One region of the Robertmurraya mangrovi genome, then DNA from elsewhere that is predicted to be linked to it. Evidence: riboswitches for the same ligand, from Rfam matches in the RefSeq annotation. Region 1 holds a riboswitch; each other region holds the start of a gene.
The links. A riboswitch is a leader RNA that binds a small molecule or an ion and turns the genes downstream of it on or off. The one in region 1 is predicted to bind S-adenosylmethionine.
Positions count from the first base shown of each region.

Region 2: it holds a riboswitch for S-adenosylmethionine, as region 1 does, so the genes downstream of both, SM124_RS16540 (5-methyltetrahydropteroyltriglutamate--homocysteine S-methyltransferase) here and mtnW (2,3-diketo-5-methylthiopentyl-1-phosphate enolase) in region 1, are expected to answer to the same signal.
Region 3: it holds a riboswitch for S-adenosylmethionine, as region 1 does, so the genes downstream of both, SM124_RS14740 (LLM class flavin-dependent oxidoreductase) here and mtnW (2,3-diketo-5-methylthiopentyl-1-phosphate enolase) in region 1, are expected to answer to the same signal.

Region 1 covers NZ_JAXOFX010000001.1:418,352-426,477, reverse strand. The annotation lists gene SM124_RS02150 (YitT family protein) at 1-267, shown strand, start outside; gene SM124_RS02145 (PilZ domain-containing protein) at 329-880, opposite strand; gene SM124_RS02140 (Spo0E family sporulation regulatory protein-aspartic acid phosphatase) at 1,021-1,269, opposite strand; gene SM124_RS02135 (DMT family transporter) at 1,577-2,491, shown strand; gene mtnD (acireductone dioxygenase) at 2,646-3,179, opposite strand; gene SM124_RS02125 (methylthioribulose 1-phosphate dehydratase) at 3,197-3,832, opposite strand; gene SM124_RS02120 (2-hydroxy-3-keto-5-methylthiopentenyl-1-phosphate phosphatase) at 3,829-4,491, opposite strand; gene mtnW (2,3-diketo-5-methylthiopentyl-1-phosphate enolase) at 4,491-5,714, opposite strand; SAM riboswitch class I at 5,884-5,999, opposite strand; gene SM124_RS02110 (pyridoxal phosphate-dependent aminotransferase) at 6,087-7,259, opposite strand; gene SM124_RS02105 (carbon-nitrogen family hydrolase) at 7,444-8,126, shown strand, end outside.
Region 2 covers NZ_JAXOFX010000012.1:78,558-86,683, reverse strand. The annotation lists gene SM124_RS16555 (alpha/beta fold hydrolase) at 1-524, opposite strand, end outside; gene SM124_RS16550 (epoxide hydrolase family protein) at 768-1,922, opposite strand; gene SM124_RS16545 (CGNR zinc finger domain-containing protein) at 2,127-2,690, shown strand; SAM riboswitch class I at 2,785-2,886, shown strand; gene SM124_RS16540 (5-methyltetrahydropteroyltriglutamate--homocysteine S-methyltransferase) at 3,000-4,103, shown strand; gene SM124_RS16535 (hypothetical protein) at 4,515-5,174, opposite strand; gene lepB (signal peptidase I) at 5,194-5,763, opposite strand; gene SM124_RS16525 (hypothetical protein) at 5,778-6,467, opposite strand; gene SM124_RS16520 (hypothetical protein) at 6,664-7,770, opposite strand.
Region 3 covers NZ_JAXOFX010000010.1:4,136-12,261, forward strand. The annotation lists gene SM124_RS14735 (ATP-grasp domain-containing protein) at 1-684, opposite strand, end outside; gene SM124_RS14740 (LLM class flavin-dependent oxidoreductase) at 720-1,772, opposite strand; SAM riboswitch class I at 1,872-1,978, opposite strand; gene SM124_RS14745 (YczE/YyaS/YitT family protein) at 2,165-2,785, shown strand; gene SM124_RS14750 (nucleotidyltransferase domain-containing protein) at 2,823-3,629, opposite strand; gene SM124_RS14755 (GNAT family N-acetyltransferase) at 3,657-4,169, opposite strand; gene SM124_RS14760 (hypothetical protein) at 4,307-4,510, shown strand; gene SM124_RS14765 (PAS domain S-box protein) at 4,589-6,004, opposite strand; gene SM124_RS14770 (M42 family metallopeptidase) at 6,323-7,372, shown strand; gene SM124_RS14775 (dipeptidase) at 7,613-8,126, opposite strand, start outside.

The DNA.
Region 1 (8,126 bases):
CAATCAAAATCTGCCTGGATTATAAGTGACAAGCATTCGGAGATTGGGGATGCGATATTAGCACGACTCGGCCGTGGAGTGACATACTTAAAAGGTGAAGGCGCATACACTGGTGACGATAAAAAAGTTATATTTTGCGTAATCTCCCGTCTAGAAGAAGCAAAATTCAAATTAATCGTTGAAGAAATTGACCCAAATGCCTTTCTAGCCGTTGCAGATATTGCTGAAGTAAGAGGCGGAAGGTTCAAAAAGAGAGCCATTCATTAAAAAAATAATCTTATATAATTTCATAAATAAAAAGTAAAAGGGCTAGTATATACTAGTCCTTTTAGATTTGTCTAAGCTGTGTTTGAAGAATAAATTTACGTATATAAAATAACTTATCCTCTTCAATGGAATCAATAATACATCCATATCGAAAGCCTTTCTCAAGTTGTACCTCGTTCTTAATTTTAAGTTTACACTCCACCATGTTTGTTTCTAGCATAAATTCAACTCTATAAAGAGTAGTTATATCTAGCGCCTGTAACGACTTTAAAGCAAGTCCATGCAAACTAATGTCCACTAGTGAAACATTAATTTTATTATTTAATGAGGACGCATTAGATAATTCTCCGTCTAGATTCAAAGGGCATCGAACACTTTTCCGTCTATTACTAAGTGTATCCTTACCAATAAGCGGAATGAATAAGTATAAATTGTATTGGCTTTTTTTTATGACGGTTGCCTTCATACTCTCTTTCTCGATTAGACAGATTACAGATTCTCCCGTTTTAAACATGTCAGGCTGTTTAACCAAGACATTCATCATCTCACCCTCAATGTTAAACATTGCGGCAGGAATCTTATTTCCATTGTTTATAATGATAATGTTCTCCATAATTCATACCTCGAGTAAAGAATAGAAAGCTTGATTTTAAAAGTTTATTAGTACAACTAGATTTATATAATGGATATTAAAATTCAAAAACATAAAGGAAGATCAATAAATGACCTTCCTTCTCTATTACATATGAAATTTTAAACATTTACAAGTGCTTTTGGCCAAATTAACATCATATGTTTATAAATATATTTTAATTCTCTTACTTCTTCTGCTCTTCTATTATGTTTACCAAAGGTACATTGATACTCAAATATCAATTTATCTAGTTCCTGACTATAGCGGATAGTATCCTCACTGGTAAAACCACTCTTCTGTGCTGAATTAATCATCTTCTCTCTCTTTTCTTGGATCTCTTCAAGCAATTCATTATGATTCCGGCACACCTACTACTCCTCCTAACCCCTACCCTGTTGCTTTAACGCCTTAATAAAAAAAAAGACTACTGCAAAATTATTACAAGAATTTCTATAAAAGTAAATAGAATCGCAATATTAGACAAAGTTTTTCTAAAGAAATTAAATCCGACAAAAAACTAGATTTTCTGTTCGTTATTTTCGACAAAAATAGAGATGTTTTACCATACTCATTATCAAAAAAATTACATGACAAAAGTAAAATATAGGAGTAAGATTTTACTATTAGCTTTTATTTTGTAACATTCTACTAATTCCGTCTTTACGGAGGTCAAATATGTATTTCTACTATCTATTACTGTTACTGACTAGTTTTCTTTGGGCAGGTAATTTTATTGCCGGTAAGTTTATGGTTGGACATGCAAGCTCACTCGTCCTTACTGAAATTCGGTGGGTTATCGCCATTATTGCCCTCGTTCCTATCATATTCATAAAAGAGAAAACTTTTAAATTTAATAGAAAAGCACTACTACCCTTAATAGGTATGGGTGCCACTGGAATCGTCATCTTTAACTTATTTATGTTCCTTGCCTTAAAACACACAACAGCAGACAATGTTGGGTTAATATCGACTTTAAATCCAATTGCAATAGCGATTTTTAGTTTTATTTTCTTTAAGGAGAAACTTTCTCCACAAAAGCTTTTTGCTATTGTCATTTCATTTATTGGAATCATCATTGTTCTAAGCCATGGGGACTTTAGTCGACTATTAAATCTCCATTTTAATATGGGTGATTTTTATATGATAATCGCAGTTGCTGCCTGGGGTTTATATTCGACTTTTGGAAAAATGGCAATGAATACTGTTTCACCATTTCTATCTACTTTTTGGTCTGGTGTATTTGGGGTCATCATGATCCTTCCCTTCATTTCGACAGACATTAAGATTGTTGATGCAGACTCTAGTTTTTGGATTGCCTCTTTATATACAGGAATTGGAGCTACGGTATTAGGAATGGTATTTTGGAATATTGGTGTCAAACAAGTTGGAAGCACGATGTCAGGTATGTTCCTTAATTTCAATCCGATCTTTACTGCTGGCTTAGCCTATGTATTCCTAGGTGAACGGATGGGGGCAGCGCAATGGACTGGTGCTTTTATCGTAATTGTTGGGGTCCTTTTATTTACTAATGATACGTTGTTTTCTAAACTTACCTTCCATTCAAAAAAGGTAAGCAAATTGCCACAATAACGAATAGACAGGGACCTTTACATAGGTCGCTGTCTATTTATTTTTCCAAGAGTCAAGTGCCATCCGCTCCAATATATTCGGCATGAGTACAAACTCTCTAAATCTATATATATATAAATAGAGGACATCGTTTAAGACGTCCTCTACCTATACATTAAGCTTGCACTTCTTCACTTTCGTAAATTGGTACCCAACCTTCAGTTGTAACGAAAATACGAACGGCTACCACTTTTCTATCTTCCTGTAATGTGAAGTAATGACGTACATATTCTGGAACAGAAATTAAGTCACCTGGATCTAAAAATACTTCAAAAAATTCCCCGTCTTTGCCTTGGATGATAAACACTCCATGACCACTTACGATGAAACGAACTTCATCATCCGTATGGTGATGTTCTTTTTGAAAGTTTGCTAGAAGCTGGTCAAGGTTTGGTGTATTTTCTGATAAGGAGATTACATCCTGTGCTTGGTAACCTCTTCTTTCAGAGATATCCTTAATTTCACCTGCAAAAACCTCTAAAATCTCTGCTTTTTCCCCATCTGTTAAAAGAAATTTTTCCTCTAAATGTGTTGGAAGTTTTGCAATATCCCATTTTTCATAAATAACCTCATTTTTTTCTAAGAAAGCTAATACTTCTTCAAATCCTCTAATTTCTTCTTTTGTATTTTGAAATACGATATGTGCCATTTTACCGTTCTCCTTTTTTATACGACTTTAAATAGTTGATATGGTTTATGTTCAAGTAATCTTAATTGATAACGGAATAAAAACTCTGATGCCTCAAGAACTTTCTTTGCTTCAAATGCATCTTTTCCCCAAACGGTAATTCCATGATTTCTAATCAGTACAGCGCCTGAATCCTCTGAAATATGTTCAGAAAATGCTTTAGCTAATGTTGGAATATGTGCATAGTTATGAATAATAGGAATCTTTAAAACAGCATCTTCATCCCATTTATTAAATGCTTTAATTAACTCTTGCCCTTTAAACTTTACTTCACCTTGATCTCCATAAATCTCAGATACAATGTTATTGTCAATCGTGTGGACATGAAGGCTACAACCAGCATTTGTTCTACGATAAATCTCAACATGAAGTAATGTTTCAGCTGATGGTTTAAGATGAGTATCGCCTACAGGACGACCAAACTCATCAACTAATAGAAAATCCTCATCTGTCCGTTTACGTTTATCTTTTCCACTTGCTGTTACAAGGAATTGTAGTGGATTATCGCTAACCTTAATAGCCAAATTCCCACTTGTCCCCATGAACCAATCACGTTCTGCTAATTCGTCTTTAACATCAGCTAGTTCATTCCAGCGTTTTTCTAGTAGACTCATACTCTCACCCCAGTCAGTTTTTTTATCTCATTTATACAGTCATAAAAGGTTGTAAATGGACTATGGTTTAACTCCAGTTCATTACACTTAGTCAGTAATAAATCTCTTGCTAATACAAAATCGGCTTGTTTGGCTGCTTCTACATCTGTAATCGAGTCACCAATAACAATTTTAAATAGTTGGTCTCCTTCAAGTTTTCTAATAACAGAAGGCTTACAACATCCACAGTCATTCGTACATTCTTCGTCACAGCTATTCGGCCACATAATCTTTATATATTCACCTGTAAAATCAGATCCGTTACAGTATAAATCTTCAAAAGGTCCAAAAGGTTCCAATATGGAATGAACAAAGAAATCAATTCCTCCACTGACGATATATAGTGGAATTTCTTCTTCTTTAAGGAAATCAACAAATTCCTTGAAACCAGCTCTAATTTTTGCCTGTTCATTTGCGAAAGTATTGATTTCCTCTTTCATACTGCTAGGTAATAGTGCAAACATTTTTCCGACTCCCTCTCTTATGGAGATTCGTTCGGATAAAATATCGTCTTTTAATGTCTCCCATTCAGGTGGGGCAAATTGTTTCATGATTGCAATTATATTGTCTTTTTCTGTAATCGTACCGTCAAAATCACAGAACACTGCTAGCTTTTTCATTATTCAACCACCTCAGTACAACCCCATAAATCAATCGCTTTTTTCAGTTCAGGTAATTGGGATGCTTGATTTTGTAATCTTTTACCTTGCAAGGCAACATCAATCGCCTGTCTGAAAGCAATTCCTCCACCTTTAGCACCGTCAGGATGACCATGAACTCCCCCACCTGCATTAATCACACTTTCCACTCCAAAATCACGAACGAGTAAAGGGACAAGGCCAGGATGAATACCCGCAGATGGAACTGGGAAACTAGTTTTAAACTGATCTTCAGAAGTTAGTGCAGCTCCGATTGAAAGTGCTGCTTCTTTTTCTAACGCAACCGACCCGTAAGGTGATGGGAACAATGATAAGTCAGCTCCAGCGTATCTAAGTAGTTTTCCTAGCAACAATGAATGTGAGATTCCATAATATTTTGATGATGTAAGTGCCCCACTCACGGCTGGGTGAGCCATAAACGGTAGAGCAATCTCGTTGTCTTCCACTAGTTCCTGTAAAACATCTATTCCATAGGCAAAGACATTAAATAATAACAGGTCAGCTCCGAGTTCTGAAGCACGTTTCGCTTTTTCTTTCAGTTCAAATGTTCTTCCAGTTAAGTTCACGGCATACAGCGTGCGATGGCCAGTTGTTTCATAAACTTGCTCTAACACTTTCTTGCCTTCTGTAATGCGTTTTTCGAATGACGCTAACTCATTTTCAAAAAGAATCTCATCGTCTTTTACTAAGTCTACTCCACCTAGAGCCTGTTCTCTAAGTTGATTTACAAGGTAAGGAATGTCACGACCAATAACCCCTTTAAAAATACTCATTAACAATGGTCGATCAAAAACACCAACTTTTTCACGTATGCCTTGGATACCAAACCTAGGTCCTGGGAAATGTGTTTTTAACTCTTCTGAAAATTCTAAGTCTAGTAGTTTAACTTTTCCATCCAATGATAATTTTCCAAAAACAGTTGTAAGGATTGCTGGTAAATCAGCAGAGAAGTTAACCGTTGGGTATGCGATTTTTATTAACGCTACTGTATCCTTTGTCCCCGTTTCTTCTGGGAGGCCCTCAATTGAAACGACACGTCCCTTATGTTTTCGAAGTTGATTTTGTTCTAACTCTGGTAAATGGGTCCACGATCCAACCGTCAATCCTAGTGCAATTTCCTCCGCTTTTTTTTCTGGGTTGTGTTTAGAATCGTGTATTAAGTATGTGGCGATAATTTCACTCATGGTTGGTCTTCCTTTCATTTCTACTTTAACGTGCTACTTATTTAATCGAGAGAAGTCCAGCTGCAGAATCCTACTAGTATTCCAGCCTTCTCCTAGTCATTTATAAGATTAGTTCATAAAAACAAAAAACCTCTTCAGACAGAAGAGGTTAGTAAATACAACTAACATCTCCTCATCTATCAGCTTTTCGCTGCAAGAATTAGCACCGTGCTTATTTTTTCGAAAAAAAATAAGTCGGTTGCCGGGCTTCATAGGGCTAGTCCCTCCGCCTGCTCTTGATAAGAAAACGAATTATTTAAATATTCATTTGTTTTGTACGAATCAAATTAATTAGGATTATGTCAGCTTTTTGACTATTTGTCAATGAGAAAATTAAAAAATATTTAAAGATTTTATTCTCGCAACCGCTTCATGCATTCTTTCTTCCGTAGTCAGTAACCCTACTCGTACATAGCCTTCTCCCCAAGTTCCAAAGCCGATACCAGGAGCAACAGCAATATGCGCTTTTTCTAGTAAATAATCAGCAAATTGTTCTGATGTATTGCCTTCTGGTACCTTTAGCCATGCAAAAAAAGATCCTTTTGGAGCAGTCACATTCCAGCCGATAGACTGAAGCCCCTCTATAAGAACATTACGTCGGCTTTCGTAAAGGTCGTTCAATTGTTCTACACAGTCTTGTGGTGCCGTTAAAGCTTCGACAGCCGCTTCTTGTACTGCACCAAATAAACTAACATATAAATGATCTTGAAGTAAATTTATAGCTGCAATGACACTTTCATTTCCAACTGCGAAACCAACACGCCAACCAGCCATATTGTATGTCTTTGATAATGTATATATTTCAATTCCGATCTCTTTAGCACCTTTTGTTTGTAAAAAACTAATCGGCTTTTGGCCATCAAAACCAATAGCTCCATAAGCAAAATCGTGTACCACACAAATATCATGTTTTTTTGCAAGCTCGACCGTTTCTTCAAAAAAAGCTTCCGTAGCCACAGCCCCAGTTGGATTATTAGGATAATTTAAAAACATAAGCTTTGCCTTATCTAAATCCTCTTGACTTAACTCAGAGTAATCAGGCAAAAATTGATTCTCTTCTTTCAATGGCATTGTTATCATTTCCGCTTTTGCTAACGCCACTCCTGACCAATAGTCTGGATACCCAGGATCTGGAACAAGTAATGAATCACCTGGTTCTAATAAACATTGTGGAATTTCAACTAACCCAGCTTTTCCACCGAATAAAATAGCCACTTCTTTATTAGGATCAATTTCCACACCGTACTCTCTTAAATAAAATTGAGCAGCTGCTTCTTTTAACGATTGAAATCCTTGAAACGGTGAATATTTATGATTGATAGGGTTAGCTGCAGCGCTCTGTAGTCTTTTTACAATATGTTCTGGCGTAGGCTGATCTGGATTTCCTTGCCCTAAATTAATGACATCATGACCATCCTGAATATATTTATTTACCTTTCCAACAAGACTAGCAAAGAATTGCTTTGGTAAACTTTTTAATAAACTAGACTGAGGATAAACTTTCATATACACACCTGCTTTTATTAGAATAAGAGTATTTGTATTTAACTTTATAATATTAAAGTAATTCAGAAAAATTTTTATTGAAAAACTAGTCACAAATGATATATCGTATTAGACGACTTGTAAAGTGTTTTTTTATAACAAAATCATTTCTCTACTAACCAAATCTCAAAATGAGGTGACCATATTGACTATTAAAGTCTCATGTATACAAATGGATATTGCTTTTGGCTTACAAGAAGAAAATTACAAGAAAGCTAGCTCTCTAATTGAAAAAGCAATGCTAGAACAACCAAATATCATTGTCCTTCCTGAACTATGGACTACTGGGTACGACTTAACTAGATTAGATGAAATAGCAGATGAACAAGCTGAGAAAAGTATTTCATTCTTAAAGAACATAGCTCAAAAGCATCAAGTACATTTAGTTGGTGGATCTGTTGCGAACAAAACATCAGATGGAACCTTAAATACACTCCTTATTGTAAGTAAACACGGCGAATTGGTTCACCAATATAGTAAACTACACTTATTCAAATTAATGGATGAGCATTTATATTTGTCTGCTGGTCAGGAAAAGGGACTATTCTCTTTAGATGGTCAAATTTACGGTGGTGTCATTTGTTATGATATCCGCTTCCCTGAATGGATACGAGCTCATACAACAGAAGGAGCAGAAGCCCTATTTGTTGTTGCTGAATGGCCTCTTGCGCGACTAAACCATTGGCGCTCTCTTTTAATAGCTAGAGCCATTGAAAATCAATGTTATGTTATTGCTTGTAACAGAGCTGGCTCCGACCCGAACAATCAATTTGCTGGTCATTCTATGATTATTGATCCTTGGGGTGAAATTATAGCTGAAGCAGGTGA
Region 2 (8,126 bases), on a different contig from region 1:
CGTTGAACCATGACTCCAGTTGCATATGCCGAAATGAAATCGCGTTGCCCCTTTGAATTCCGCAAATAGTTCGTATAGGCCGCAGCCAAGTCATCAAGATTTCCTTCTACCCAATCCACATCTTGTTGAAGGGATAAAGATTTTGGTGGCATATCAATTAAAACTAGTGATTTAATATGGTTGGTTCCGAACTGGCGTACATATTCCCATACGGTTAAGCATCCAAATGACCAGCCGACCAGGGTGGCATTGTCTACATTTAATGCAGTCAAAACTTTTTGCAAATCCGTGCCATGTGTAACATAGTCATTCCCATGTACCGTCATAGTTGAGCGCCCATGGCTTCTAGGGTCAATCACGATCGTACGGTGAGTTTGTGAAAAGTGTTGGACTTGCTCGGAAAAGACATCTGTCGTAAAAGTAAACCCCGGAATAAATACAACAGGGTCTCCTGTTCCAACATCTTGAACATACAATTCAATTCCTGGTTCTACTTCGATATACGTTCCGTTGTTTGTAGTCATGGGTTACCTCCTGTTTTTTCAGTCTAATAAGAATTACGAAAACCATTCTTTCTAAATCATATTCAAAACAGGAGGAGTTCATATCTACACTTTTTACTTTTTAATTGACTAGCAAACTTCAAAAAGGGTTATAGTAGTCGAAGGAATTGTAAAAATAGATCCCAATATCTTTATTATTAATTACCATAATTACAATAAAAAGTGAGGGGATATCAGAGTTTACTATTCTATAACTCTGCACTTTTACCTCAGTTTTTTAAAAAAAGAACGTATTCGTTCAGCAACTAACCTAGGATCCTCGGTGGCAACAAAGTGTCCGCCTTTGCCTAACTCTTCCCAACTTAGAATATTCGGGAACATTCTTGCAACATATGCCTTTGGAGGTCGTTCATTTGGTTGAGTGGCTGTTAAAGATACTCCAATGGGGACGGTAGTAATATCTTCCGGTCCTGGCCATTTCGTATGTTTACCTTCGAAATATAATCTATTTGCTGAATTAATAGTTTGGGTTAGCCAATAAATGGTAACGTTTGCAAGTAGCTCTTCCTTATTGAAATGCTTATATAAATTCCCGTTTTGTGGATTTGTCCATAAGTACCATTTTTCTAAAATAAATGCTGCAAGACCTATCGGAGAGTCTGTGAGTGAGTAACCGATCGTTTGTGGCTTTGTACCAAGCATATGAGCGTAGGCACCTTCTTCGTTATACCATTCTCTAGAAAGCTTAAGGTAATTTTCTTCTGATTCTGTTAATAAAGCATTTCCAGGAACAAACGGACTAGGGTTTCCAGGTGTAGTAGTGTGATAACCAATTACTTTTTCTGGATGGTCTAAGCATAATAATCCTAAAATACTGGCTCCAAGATCATACCCATGGGCTGCAAACTTCTCGTATCCTAGCTTATCCACCATTAATTTCACCAATAGATGAGAAACTTGTCGATCCTCAAAGCCTGATTTTAATGGAGTACCTGAAAACCCATGACCAGGAATAGACGGAATAATGACATCGAAAGAATCTTCAGGATCTCCACCATATTTCTCCGGGTTTGTCAGATAGGGAATAAGGTTTAGCAGTTCATAAAAAGACCCTGGATAACCATGAGGAATAATGATAGGTAGAGAGTTAGATCCATTTCCACGCTCGTGAATAAAGTGGATATCTACATCATCTATTCTTACTTGAAAATTTGAAAATGAATTTATTTTATTCTGCACTCTTTTCCAATCAAACTCATTTTTCCAATAGTCTGTTATATCCTTCATAAAATCTAAAGGGATACCGTATTCCCAATTAGATCCAGGAACTTCATCAGGCCATCTTGTAAAGTCTAATCGATTCTTCAATTTCAAAATTTCTTCCTCATTGATATTCAAATAAAATGGTCTTATATCCATAAGTTCATACCTCCAATAATTTTATTAAGTAAATAGTAAGATAAAGATATAATTAAAGAATGGAACATTTTATAAGTATTCGTTCATGTACTTTATTCTAGTATTCTATCTTCTATGGTGACCTTTAAAAATTGTTTAATAGTCACGATGACCACTAAAACTATATTAATGGTTATGGTAAATATAGTCAATAGGAGTGTTTTTATGGAAAAAAATTATTATGATCTTGAGATTATTGCTGATTTTTTTAATACTCATGATAAACGGACCCGCTTTGAAGGGGACGAGGGTGTTGAACATCTTACATCCTCAAAGGTTCTCTATTCATGGTTATTAAAGTATCATTTTATTCAAGAAGAAGATCTAGTGACGGATGAGGACTTAATTCATGCTATTAAGTTTAGAAACGAAGCACGAAAAATGATTGTCAATAATGATTACAATAAAACGGATGATAATCTTATAGAAGAAATTAACAAATTAATAGATGCATTTACATTTTCAATTGAATTTTCCTTAGATTCTGAAAAAATCATTCCTCATGGAGAGGGTGGAAGAAGGGGAATAGGAAGATTAATATTGTTAATTTTTGAGCTTAGGAAGAAAGCTTTATGGCATCGGATAAGGGTTTGTTCTGCTGAAGATTGTCAGTGGGTTTTTATTGATTATTCAAGGCCAGGTACTGGGAAATGGTGTATTATGAGCGCTTGTGGAAATAGAGCAAAAAATAAAACTTATAGAGAAAAAATAAAACATCTAAAAGAGTAGTTTCTTAAGAAAGATAAATAAAAATGTTAAAATATACTGGACAAAACAACTTTTTAATATTATATTGAATTCAAATAATTTAATATTCGAAACTTTCTTATCTAGAGAGGTGGAGGGACTGGCCCTTTGATACCTCGGCAGCGGACTTTTAATAGTACTGTGCCAATTCCAGTAGCATTTTGCTAGAAGATAAGAAGAGCAGGTACATTCATTTTGTTTTTTCACCCCTCTTCTTATGTTGTAGAAGAGGGGGTTTTTGCGTTTAGAAGGTAAGAAAAATACAAAACTAATAAAAGGGTGGAATTATTTATGACTAACACATTGGTACATACTCCGTTTAGAGCAGATCATGTGGGGAGCTTATTACGACCTGAAAGAATCCATACAGCTAGAAAAGAATTTCAAGAAGGTAAGATCACAGCTCAAGTGTTACATGACATTGAAACAGAAGAAATTAGAAAAATTGTTGATAAACAAATTGAAGTAGGACTACAAGCTGTAACAGATGGGGAGTTTCGTCGCAGATTCTGGCATACAGATTTCTTAGAGCATTTAAACGGAGTAGAGGGTTACGTTCCAGATCACGGTTTTCAATTTAAAGGGGAGGAAACGGAAAGATACGATATACGTGTAACGGGTAAAATTTCATTTAATCCGAATCATCCACATGTAAAGGATTTTACCTTGTTTAAAGAAATTGTTGGTGATCGTGCCGTTGCCAAACAAACGATTCCAAGTCCAAACCAACTTTTTAACGCGGGTATTCGAAATCTGGAAATCTATCCAAATCTACAGGATTATACAAACGATGTGATTCAAACCTATTGTGATGCGATTAAAGCCTTTTATGATGCGGGTTGTCGCTACTTGCAGCTAGATGATGTTTATATTGCAGGTCTTAATGCTCCAGAAATTCCTTTTAATGATAGTGGTTTAGACCGCGAAGAGTTGATTGATTTAGCACTACATGTGGTGAATAGCATTTTAGAAGATAAACCAGAAGATTTACTCGTAACTACCCACCTTTGCCGAGGAAACTATCGTTCAAAGTGGGCGTTTGAAGGTAGTTATGCCAAAATTGCGCCAACCTTATTTGCAAAAGAAAAAGTAAATCGATTTTTCCTAGAATATGATGATGACCGTTCTGGCGACTTCGAACCGTTACAACACATTCCAAATGGAGGTCCACAAGTGGTCCTTGGACTATTTACATCAAAACATGGAGAGCTAGAAGACAAGGAAAACATTAAAGCACGTGTGGAGGAAGCAACGAAATATGTGCCGATAGAGCAATTATGTATTAGTCCACAATGTGGGTTTGCTTCTACTCATCATGGGAATATATTAACTGAGGAGCAGCAATGGGATAAGTTAAGGTATATTGTGGAGCTTTCTCGGGAGATATGGGGGTAGGGGAGAAGTCTGGATTGCATCTAATAAGGTAGAGTGAGTACCTAGGCTTTTGGAGGTGACTTCACTTTCTTGTCCCGTTGACTAATGTGGAAAAGGAAAACATGAGAAATAAGAGGAAGGTCAATCTATGTGATCCTCTTTTTGTTAGTATAGTATATAAAACTGAGTTTGGTGTTACTCGTGGTCTCATCATGTAGAAGAATGGGAGGGTTCAAATAAAGTTAGCATCAGGGGCTGGGAAGAATCAAAAAAGAAAAAAACAACATAACTAAGCAGTAGATTTGGAATTAATATTGTTACCTGTTTGAGTTGTAGAAGATTTTTTATAACTGATATTTTTTACTACATATTCAAGTATAGAATCTGTTTCTATACTTGAATATGTAAACCAATATCGCATTTAGAGGTCTATTATATATCATCATCAGTGAGTATGATGATTAATTGATTTAATAAATCTATTTTTTTTAGTATAAATTCTTTTATAGCAGGATCTGACTCAGATTCTAACATCATCTCGAGTTGATGGATAGTGGCTAGTGTAAGTTGTATTTCATTATCTAATTGTTCGTTAGATTGAGAGGAATGTATCTTATGTTCAGGTAATTGATTTGAAGACAATTTACTTAATTCATCTAGATAATCATATTCTACGCTATTTGTAATTTCATTTCCTGTATGATTCACCCTACTAACAATATTATCAAAGTCTAGGCTAGTATTATTTACAATAGATTGAGCAGTTTGTTCAAGTTCATTTTCATGTTTTTTAAGTGCATTTGTGATTGAGTCACTCGTTCCTAGGGACTCCAATTTACTAAAATCCTCTAGTTGTTTTTCTGATAACTGTAAAGATTCTTCAGTATTATAAGTCAATTTTGCTATTTGGTTGTTAACAGTTTCATATAGATTGGTTTTCAGATGATACTGTGCTATCTTTTTTTGATTTTCTGCCCAAGCGAGTGTTTGGTGATAAGTATCAGTAGAGGCATACACTGTACTAATACTACAAATAAATACTATTAATATCCATGTTAAAGGCTTCTTTATCAGTCTTTTAATGAGTTTCATATAATGTCCCTCAGTTCATCTATTCAATTTCAATAGGCTTTGGAATTGACTTAAAAGGAATTAGGGAAAAAAGTACGTAACCATCTATGTCTGAGTGGGGGATAGGTCCCACACTTGGATCTCTACTATCAATGCTCTCTCCAGGAGTTCTGTTATCTCCAATAACAAAAATATGATCAGCTGGAACCTTGGTAGCCTCCATATCTGATGATTGTCCTGATGTCATAATTTCTGGAAGGGGTTGATCATTTACAAATACAGTACCATCTTTAATCATTACTGTATCTCCACCTAAAGCAATAACCCTTTTTATAATTTTATAACCTTGTTCAGGTTTATTAATAATGACAACATCACCTGTTTCAGGAGATGAAAAGTATTTGCTAATTTTCTCTTCTAATATGAAGTCCCCATCCTGAAACGTTGGAAACATAGACAATCCACTTATTTTTGTAAAGCCTATACTATTACGGATTACAATAACTACTAATGCTAGCATTAGAATAAATTTAACCCACTCCATAATGGAACTTTTTTTAGTAGTATCCTTAACTTCGATGTTGGTTTCGTTTATTGCAGTATTTTCCATGCGTTTCAACTCCATTACTCATTATTATCACTAGAATTTTCTTCAGTAGTATCTTCTTTTGGAGATTCCTCTTTTTTAGAATCTTTTGTGGATTCCGAAGGCTCTGTTTCAACTTTAGAATCTCCTGTGGGTTCTGATTGTTCAGTTTCCTTACCTGATTCTTGTTCTTCTTGTTTCTTGTCTTCTTCAGGAGGATTTTCTTTTTGATTTTCTGCTTGATCCTTTGCGGCATCTTCCATTTCTTTATTTACTTGCTCATCAATGTTCTCTTTAGCCTTCTGCATATCTTCCTGATTTTGAGAATCAATAATAGTAGCAGTTTCTTGAGCTTTTCGTTCGATATTGGTACTTATTGAGGCTCTCTTATCTGCTGCATACTCCTGAAGTTCTTTTACAGATAATTCAGTTTGTTCACGAACTTGGCGTAATAAGTTTGCCTTTTGATTGGTAGCATCTGTTTTAATTGAAGTGGTTAAAAACTCCTCTACTTCAGAAAGGCGCTCTATATACCAATTTCTTATGTGATCAGAAATTCCTATCTGTGCATAGGCTACAGATGTAGAACATAGAGCTGTACCTATAAGAGTAGAACTAATTATTAATTTCTTCATTGGGTTTTTAGACTGTCTTTTAATTTTTGAAATGATTGAATAATTTTTTTTTCTTCTTTTTTTTCTGTACTTATTAACTCTTGAAAGCCTCATCTGGGTGCCTCCTTATTGTTATTTTGATAAGGCTATGCTAAAACAGGGGAGAGAGTAGAAGAGGAATGAAGATTTTTTAATTATATAGCCCGAATGACATACAGAGATATAGTATTCTTATTCTATGAAAATCAGAACAACATTTGTTTGTTCTAAAAAAGGCAGAGGAGAAGAATATCCTCTGCCTAAATATTTTTTACCATAAACCTAATTCTGCAGCATATTGGAAGTCACCATTCTCATCCATGTACTCAATATACAGAGTGCCAGCACCTAATACAGGAACAGGGATGTTGTTAAATTCTAGTTCTTCCACTCCTGGTTTAACACTGCTTTCTGCAAATGGAGTTTCAGTTACTCCTCCTTGAGCGCCTTTTAGGTCTCTAAACTGATATCTAAACACTACATCAAATTCGTTAGTATTTGTGACCTTGAATTTAATTTTCCCATCAAAAGCGCCACCGAATTTTTTAGTTACAACCCAGTCTAATCTTTGTGGATCTACGACTACTGGAGTCTCAACACCAATTCTATTAATTACTCTTTCAAAATTAGCAATAGCACTATCCTCAACTTTTTGACCAGCAGCGGCAATAGCTGTCTTAGCTTCTGTTTCAAGTCCAGAAATTAAACCAGTTATCGCGTTGTTGATACGGGCCACTTCAGAAGCCAGGTGATCGCTTACTTCAGAATCTGCATCCTTTTTTTGTCGATCAATCTCTGCTTGTAAAGCACTCTTAACTTCATTAATCTTTTTAATTAAGTCAGAAGTTGCTTTACCTTTAACTAATAGAGATTGTTCTGTTACATCATTAACATTAGTATTCTTAGCTGCAGTAAGCACGGATGTGATATTTGCTTCTAATGTGTTGTATTGGTTATTAAGATTAGTAGTTGTTTCAGTATTTTCTTCTGCAACTACTGCATCAAAATCAGCTCCAATGTTATCCATGAAAGTTTGTAAAGCAGCGGTTAATGAAGCAACGTGCTCAGCTAACTTACCTTCAATTTTAGTTTTAGTATCAGCTTTTTCACCCGCACCAGCTGAATTAATCTGTCCTTCAGCTGCATCACGACCAGCTTTTGCATCGTTTTCAACTTTAGTCTGAGCTGTAGTACGTGATCCATCAATTGCAGATTGAACAGCTGCTTTAGCAGCATCAATTTGCAGCTGACCCCAAGCAGTAAATTGTTTTCCTGCGTTCGTATCAGCGAACGCGAAAGCCGAAGTACTTAATACACTTGCTGCTACCACTCCTGCTACAATTTTACCTTTAACTGATTTGATTTGAATTTTTTTCATTTTGTTCTCTCCCTTAATAATTTTTTTGTTTTCATCATTAATAAGTAAGAATAATGGCAGTGTTACTTTCAGGGACAATGTGACAAGAATTATCCCGAAGCTAGAAATGTAAGTTATTAAGAACAAGCAATGTAATATGACATAGTATTCAACTCTTAAAAAATTTAAGTTAATAAAGGATCTTTACTATGTATTTGATGCTGATGTTCAAACTTCTTCTTTCTAGCGTTCGTTTCGTTCTTTATATTGAACCCGCAACTTGAGTATATGTCATTTTCCTTATACTGAAAATCTTTAAATTTGTTCATTTTTACCATATAACGAACTATTTGTTCTCTATTTCTTAAAATATCTCC
Region 3 (8,126 bases), on a different contig from region 1:
TTCACCAACTGGACAGAAAAGGTCCCCAATTTGGCAAGCATCTGCAGGACATAGCTCAAAGCCTTCAGAAGTATCCACTTGAACCGCATAGACAAACTTTCCTCCAACAAATTCACATCTTGTAATATACGATTCTGGAGATTGAATATACTCTTGAACAAGGGTGATACCATCAACAGGAAGCTCAAATGTAGATCCATAAACATATTCTTTTAAACTATCAATAGAATGGAATAATTGTACTCCGAGTCCTTTTCCGGCACGATTATGCTTCGTGATAAACGATTTTGTGTTAAGCGTTTCTGCTGCCACGATAATTTGGTCTTTTCCAACAGCTGCAATCGTCTTCGGAGTCAATACACCTGCTAGATTTAATGCCATGTACTGATTAACCTTACTCACTTCTAGTCTTAAAGCACGGCTACCGTTAAATACTTTACGTCCATGTCTTTCAAGCCAAGCCAGAACAGATTCTGTTAGTTCAGGGGCAAAACGATGGTCACGAGTATGAGAAGAAGCACTCATACGGCTATAAAAGACACCTTCTGGTGGTGCGGTTGTTAAATCGACAATTCCTTCATGTAAGAACCATTCTTCATATGGAAGCTCAAGTTCTTTTAATCGGTTTGTTAAATGGTCTGTCCATTCGTTATTTTCATGAATAATATAGATTTTTTCACTCATTTGAATACCCCTTTTTCATCTATTTATATAATGGTTTAGTTCGTCTGTTTTTGCTTTCTTTTTGCTTCAACTAAAGGCATGACATCCTTTGCAAAGCGCTCCATTTCTTCTAGCTGAGGAGAGAATTGAAGCAGTAGCAAATCAAGGCCAGCTTCTTCATAGGAAAGAATACGGTCTGCAATTTGTTCTGGTGTTCCAACTAAATTCGGTCTTAACCCACGATTTGAAACGGAATAATCATATAGTTTTACTTGTTGTTCTAACTGTGATTTACCGACAAAATCCTTGTATCCTGCGTAAGCACTAGACTCTTTTACATCTGTAATCCGAGTTAACTCAGCTTGGGCTTCTTCTTCTGTATCGCGACAAATAATGTATGCCGCCATTCCGAAAGAGCTAAGAGGAGTTCTTTCCGCTTGTTCACGCAGATCTTTCATACCATTTACTTTTTCTTGAATTTCTTCAACGGTACCGCCATGCATCACGTATGCATCACAAGTATTGACGATTGTTTGCTTTCCGCGCGGACTCTCTCCACCAGCATAAAGAATGGGATTTGGACGCTGTACAGGCTTAGGTGCTAAATGAGCATTTTTAATCGAATAATATTTACCTTCATAATTAAAGACATCTTCTGTCCATAAGCCTTTTAAAACATCAATAAATTCCTCAGTACGGTCATATCTTTCATCATGCTCTGTAAAAATCCCACCATATTGACGAGCTTCTTCTTCCCACCATGCTGAAACAACGTTAAGAGTGAAGCGTCCATTACTGATTTGATCAATATTGGCTGCCATTTTTGCTGTTACAGCCGGGTTATGAAATCCAGGTCGAACCGCTGTCATGATTTCAATCTTTTCTGTAACCGCTGCTAGTGCAGCTGCTGTAGACCAAGCTTCTAAAGAATCATGCTCTGGACCTTTTATATCATTCAAATATAGTTCAGCAATTAAAGTGGTATCATATCCCCATTTTTCTGCCGATTGAATAACTTTTTTTGCATATTCAAAAGTTGGAGGCATACTCTCATTCTCAACATTTCTCAACCATCCTCCGAAAATCGGTAACCAAAAACCGTATTTCATCTCTCTTCTCCCCTAACTATGTAAATATCTTTGATGATTCAATCATGATTCCAGAGCAAAAAAAATAACCTCTCCGACAAGAAGAAGTTTGCGTACTCTTTCTCATCTGTCAGAATTAATATTCTGCTGGAATTAGCACCTTTGAATAAAAATCCAATGGTTGCTGGGCTTCACAGGGCCAGTCCCTCTGCCACTCTTGATAAGAATCATATTTAGTTATTTCATAGTAATCCTACTATATAAGTTGGTTTAAAGTCAATTATTTTATTTCCCTTTTCACAATATTCTATGTATTTCTTTTGTTCAATAGAATCACTCCTTGAATAAAGGGATGGAATAGATCTTAAGGGGGAAGATAAAGATATCCATACAATAAGAATAGAGGAGAAAGTATGAAAATAAGGATAGCGTATTTCACTATTGGATTACTCATTTTAACTCTTGGTGTGGCTCTTATCATTAAGGCAGGTTTAGGAGCATCATCATGGGATGCATTAGCGGTTGGGGAATCTAATACCTTTCATTTATCAGTTGGAACCTTTGTGTTTATAAACGGAATCATTCTCATGTTCATAAATGCTTTCTTATTAAAGAAACGTCCTGAAATTTTAGCCGCTGGTACGATTTTTGTTATTGGACTGCTAATCGACTTTTGGTTAGTAATCATATTAAATGCATTTAATCCTAAAGCGATTTTTATCCAAGCCATTACTCTTGTTATTGGTATCTTCGTATTGGCGATTGGAGTAGCGATCTATCTTCAAGCAAAGTTCCCGGCTAGTCCAATGGACACTTTAATGATTGCTATATCGAAACGTTTTCATTTAAGTTTACGAATTTCAAGAATCATTAGTGAGGGATTGGCCTTAATATTAGCTTTTTTATTTAAGGGTGCAATAGGAGTGGGAACAATTATAGTAACTTTAACCTTAGGTCCTATTGTTCAATATTTTTATACTTATTTTAATAGAAGGTTTACGGAAGGGAAAAGCCTCGAATTAAATCCCCGATAAAAGCAAAGGTGTCTCCATATACGGAAACACCTTTTTATCAATTAACTCTATTCATTTCTCTAATGACAAAATCCATATAGTCCAGTGCCTCTCTTCTTCTTTTAAAGGGAGAGAGATAATAGGATTTCTTCTCATTTTTTCTTATACGCATGGACTCTTGGATAATATTATGCCACTTCGATGGTACGGCTTTCAAGGCGTATTCCCCTGCACCTATTTTTGAAGTGATGTCTTTTTCTCTTAAGGAATAATAAAGTCGTGTGACTCCTAAAACTCCCCATTCAATAGACTCCAATTGAAAAAGCATACTAAGATAATTCAAAGAAAACTTTTTCCCAGCTTTTAACCTCCAATGAAGCCAATATTCATTTAGATTTTGAACGATGTTTGCTGATAAAACGTCCCAATCCACTTCAAAGGAATACGCTTTAATCTCTTTTCCCTTGATAACAAGTCCGTATTTTTTCAATTGAAAAAAATCGATGTGGTTCTTATTAAGTTGCTTATTTCCTATGTACTGACCTTCGTTAAAATAAGGGGTTTGAAATTGGTTATCACCCAGATTTTCTAACTGTTTGTTCGTTAAATATATCCCGTCTAAATGAATGCTAGGAAATCCTTTATTTAACTCGGAATGTATTTCCTTCAGTGTTTGTAAGTCCTTTTCGGTAGGTTCCCTGTAGGTAACAATCATAAAATCAATATCACTATGTCCTTCATTAAAAGAACCAAGCGCAATGGAGCCAAATAAGTAATAAGATTCAAGAAAGTTCGGGAGCTTAGTTTCCAACAGCTTAAGATGTTCGTCTAAAACCTTCTGAACCGTTGCAGGTAGATTATTCATTTCTTCACCTATCTTTTTAACATTTTATTAACATGAAAGGGACTTATAATAAATGATCGTTGCATCGAAGCTTCCATCAGCAGACTTTGCAAAGTTTGGAATACGACCAGCTTTAACGTAACCTAATGATAAATATAGATCATTGGAAGGGTCTCCTTCTCTAGTGTCAAGAACCACCAATGTTCGCCCCAGTTGTTTGGCTTGATCTTCAGCTGCATTCATCAGAAATCGAGCTATTCCTTTACGCCTGAATTTGGGATGTGTCATTAACTTTGCAATCTCCACTCGATGATCACCGTTTAACTTCATACATAAATGGAGTTGAATAGTTCCAGCAATTTCGTTGTCCATTTTTGCAACTAATAATATAACGTCTGGATTTAGTACATGATCCCAATACTCCTCCGCATCCTTTTCCTTCAAAGGTGGTAAAAATCCAACTGATGCCCCACCTTCCACTACTTCCATTAATAACTCTGTTAATTGATTACGATAAGCATGTATTGATTTTATTTCTTCCAAATTAAGTGTCATTTCCATATGGTTACACCTCTATAAAGAATTTTATTTAGTTTCATACTTTAGTTGGATAATGAAAACACCCAAGTTGACCTAGGATACTCGTCTATACAAACCCGGTTTCCCTTCATATGTTGGTTAGTAAAGGAGGGATAGTCATGTATCATGCTGCTTATTTATTTTTAGCTGCCATCCTAGCAGGTTTTGCGTTAATTGTTGTTACCACCATTTCTGGTACACCTGCATTTGTTTCTAGTATTGCTGCCTTCTTAACTGTACTAGGGGCCATCGCCATTATTGTTTTCGCTTTAGCCATTCTTTTTATTGCTATTAAAGTATTATTAAATAAGGGCTGGCGTTAATTAATTTATATATAAGAAGACAAAGAACCTATTTTTGGGTTCTTTGTCTCTGTTTAGGGCTCCTTAAGTCTATTGTTGCTACTTTATAGGCAAGTAAATATATACCGTCGTTCCTTTGGCCTCTTCGCTTTCGATGTTAATTTTTCCTTCATGTTGTTCGATGATTTTAAAGCTTGTCATCAACCCTAGTCCTGTACCTTTTTCCTTTGTGGAATAAAAGGGTTCACCTAGATTAGGGATTCGATCACTTGGGATTCCACAACCATTATCCTTAATTTCTATACAAGCATATTGTTCATCTTGATATACTTTTATGTGAACGTTTCCTTTTTCTTCAATTGCATCAAGTGCATTTTGAATAACATTAATGAAAACTTGTTTTAATGAGTTTGTATCTCCAAATGTAGTTAAATTTATATCCGGTATGGAAAAATAAATCTCTTTATTTTTTAACATCGCTTGTGGTAACAAGAGTTGAATGACACTTTTGATTAAATGATCAATGGAGATTATTTCTTGTTTTTCCATATTCGGCTTGGCCAATGTTAGAAATTCAGTTATGATACTATCAATCCGATCAATCTCGTTTAACACAATGGTTGAATAGGCTGGGTTCAAAGTTCCTCCTGTTGATAAGAGTTGCATAAATCCTTTAATAGGAGTTAATGGATTGCGAATCTCATGTGCAACAGCAGCGGCCATCTGACCAACAACAGCTAATTTCTCAGATTTTTTCAATAACTCATAGGTATTCATTCTTTGTTCAATATCCCTAGTAACCGAAATGATCTGAGTGACTTCACCAGACTGCTCATCGGAAACTGCCTTAATGGTCGATTCTAACCAAATATAAGAACCATCCTTCTTTTTATACCTATAAGTTGACAGTACAGACTCCCCATTATTCACAACCTTGCCATATAATCTTTTAACTTCTTCAAGATCGTTAACATGGATATATTGAAAAGGGTCTTCCCCAAGCAAATCATCAGGGCAATAGCCAAGGGAACTGATTGACGGAGAAACGTATACATATGTCCCATCGACTGCATGTAAATTAATAAAGTCTGAGGAATTTTCCGCTAAAAGTCGGTATTTTTTCTCACTTTCATTCTTCCTTTGCTCAATAGCAATCTTCTCCGTTAAATCAAAAACCTGACCGAGGATGTACTGCTGTCCCGTTTCTTCATCTTTTATTAAAGAAACTTGTAATTGACCGATCATGATATCTCCGTTTTTATGATAAAAACGTTTTTGAAACTGGTATTCTTTAATTTTACCTTCTATTAATTGGGTTAATAAATAATAGTCTTTTATAAAATCTTCTTCCTGAGATAGATCTTTTACACTTAAATGCTGAAGTTCTTCTAAACTATAACCTAAAAAGTCAGTAAAAGCGTGATTAAATACCATGGTAGTTAAATCAATGGGCCCGAATACTTGAGGTAACCTAGACTGATAAAATACTTCTTTAAACAATGCTGAATTAATCATGTTTCCTCCAATAGATGTAAAAACAACTATATATATTTCTCAATATGTGAACATCATAAAATATTTATTTTAATATAGTGAATCATTCTTCCTAAACATGATAACAAAACATAGTTACTTAATAAATGGGATTTGTGTAAGTTTTTTACTATTTTTCAATAAAAGGTTTGCTATTATAGTTTGTCCGTTCCTTTCCGCTCAATATTTCAAACTATGTAAAAAACTACTATACAAATGAGGCTTATAAACAATCATCCTATTACTTTCTAAACATTTAAATGTATAATGTCTATATGAATAATTGAAAGGGGCTTCATCATGACAAAAACTAATGTAGAGGAAACTATTCATCTTTTAACACAGTTAGTTTCTATTCCTAGCCCATCTGGGAATACAAACGAGGTCATTACATATGTTGAAAAATACTTAAAAGAGCTTGGTGTTGAGACAAAAAGAAACCGTAAAGGCGGATTAATTGCTACTCTTCACGGGGCAGATAACGAGAATCATAGGATGCTTACAGCCCATGTGGATACGCTTGGGGCGATTGTAAAAGAAATTAAGCCTAGTGGTAGATTAAAGCTAGATTTAATTGGTGGCTTTACTTATAACTCTATTGAGGGTGAATATTGCCAAATTGAAACAAGCTCAGGGAAAAAATTCACTGGAACGATTCTTATGCATCAAACATCTGTACATGTTTACAAGGATGCTAGTAAAGCTGAACGCAACCAAGCAAATATGGAAGTTCGTATTGATGAAGTGGTACATAATGCAGAAGATGTTCGTAAACTCGGTATTGAAGTAGGAGATTTTGTTTCATTTGATCCAAGAGTGCAGGTAACAGAAAGTGGTTTTATTAAATCTCGCCACTTAGATGACAAAGCAAGTGTGGCAATCCTTCTTCAATTAATTAAACAAGTGAAAGCGGAAAATATTACTCTTCCATATACCACTCATTTCCTTATTTCAAATAATGAAGAAATTGGGTATGGTGGTAACTCTAATATTACTCCTGAAACGGTTGAATATTTGGCTGTTGATATGGGAGCAATGGGTGATGGTCAGTCTACAGATGAGTATACTGTTTCTATTTGTGTGAAGGATGCGAGTGGACCATATCACTATGAGTTCAGAAAAAATTTAGTAAAAATAGCTGAAGAAAATGAAATTGGTTATAAATTAGATATTTATCCGTATTACGGTTCTGATGCATCTGCTGCTATTCGCTCAGGACATGATATTGTTCACGGCTTAATTGGACCGGGAATTGATTCGTCTCATGCGTACGAGCGTACACATCAATCTTCCATTGAAAATACAGCGAATCTTCTTTATCACTACGTACAATCAAAAATGGTTTTATAAATACCATAAACTCCCCTAATTTTTATTAAGGGAGTTTTGCTATTTTAAAAGCAAATAGTATTGCTATTAAAGTGCTAGCACTTGATAGATAAATGCTATCTCTCTGTTATTCATATGCTAAAAAGGATACGGTGCACTTCTCGTTCATGCCGTCCTTTAGTTGTTTCGCTTTGAGATAAGTGGTTTAAAGCTCTAAGTGAAATTTTACCAATAATACCTTTTTCTCGTACTTTCATTATCTTATCCTCTCAAACCCGGGCGGTGATTTAAAAAATTTTGATAAGCAAACCCTTTTACCTCATCCTCTTTAAAATGCTTCAATAGTTCATTGATGAGAGTTTGACTCTTGGATGCATCTTCTAGTCCTTTAACAAAAGTCGATATTCCGTCAAAGTCGGATCCTAACCCAATTTGATTCACTCCACCTAACGAACAAAAGTGGTCAATATGTTTGATTAAATCATCAATGGTAGCATTACCACCCTCCACGACGAAATCAGGACAATATACTACATGAATCAAACCACCTTTTTGAAACATTCCAACTGCCTGTTCGTCCGTTAAATTTCTTGGATGATCACAAAGAAACCTAGAGTTCGAGTGACTTGCAATAGGGTATTTTGCTAGTTCCATGACATCCCAAAATCCGCGTTCACTTAAATGAGAAACATCCGTTAACATGAGGTGGTCATTGTTGAACTGAACAATCTCACTACCTAATAAAGTGAGTCCTCCACCACGGGGTTCCCCTGCA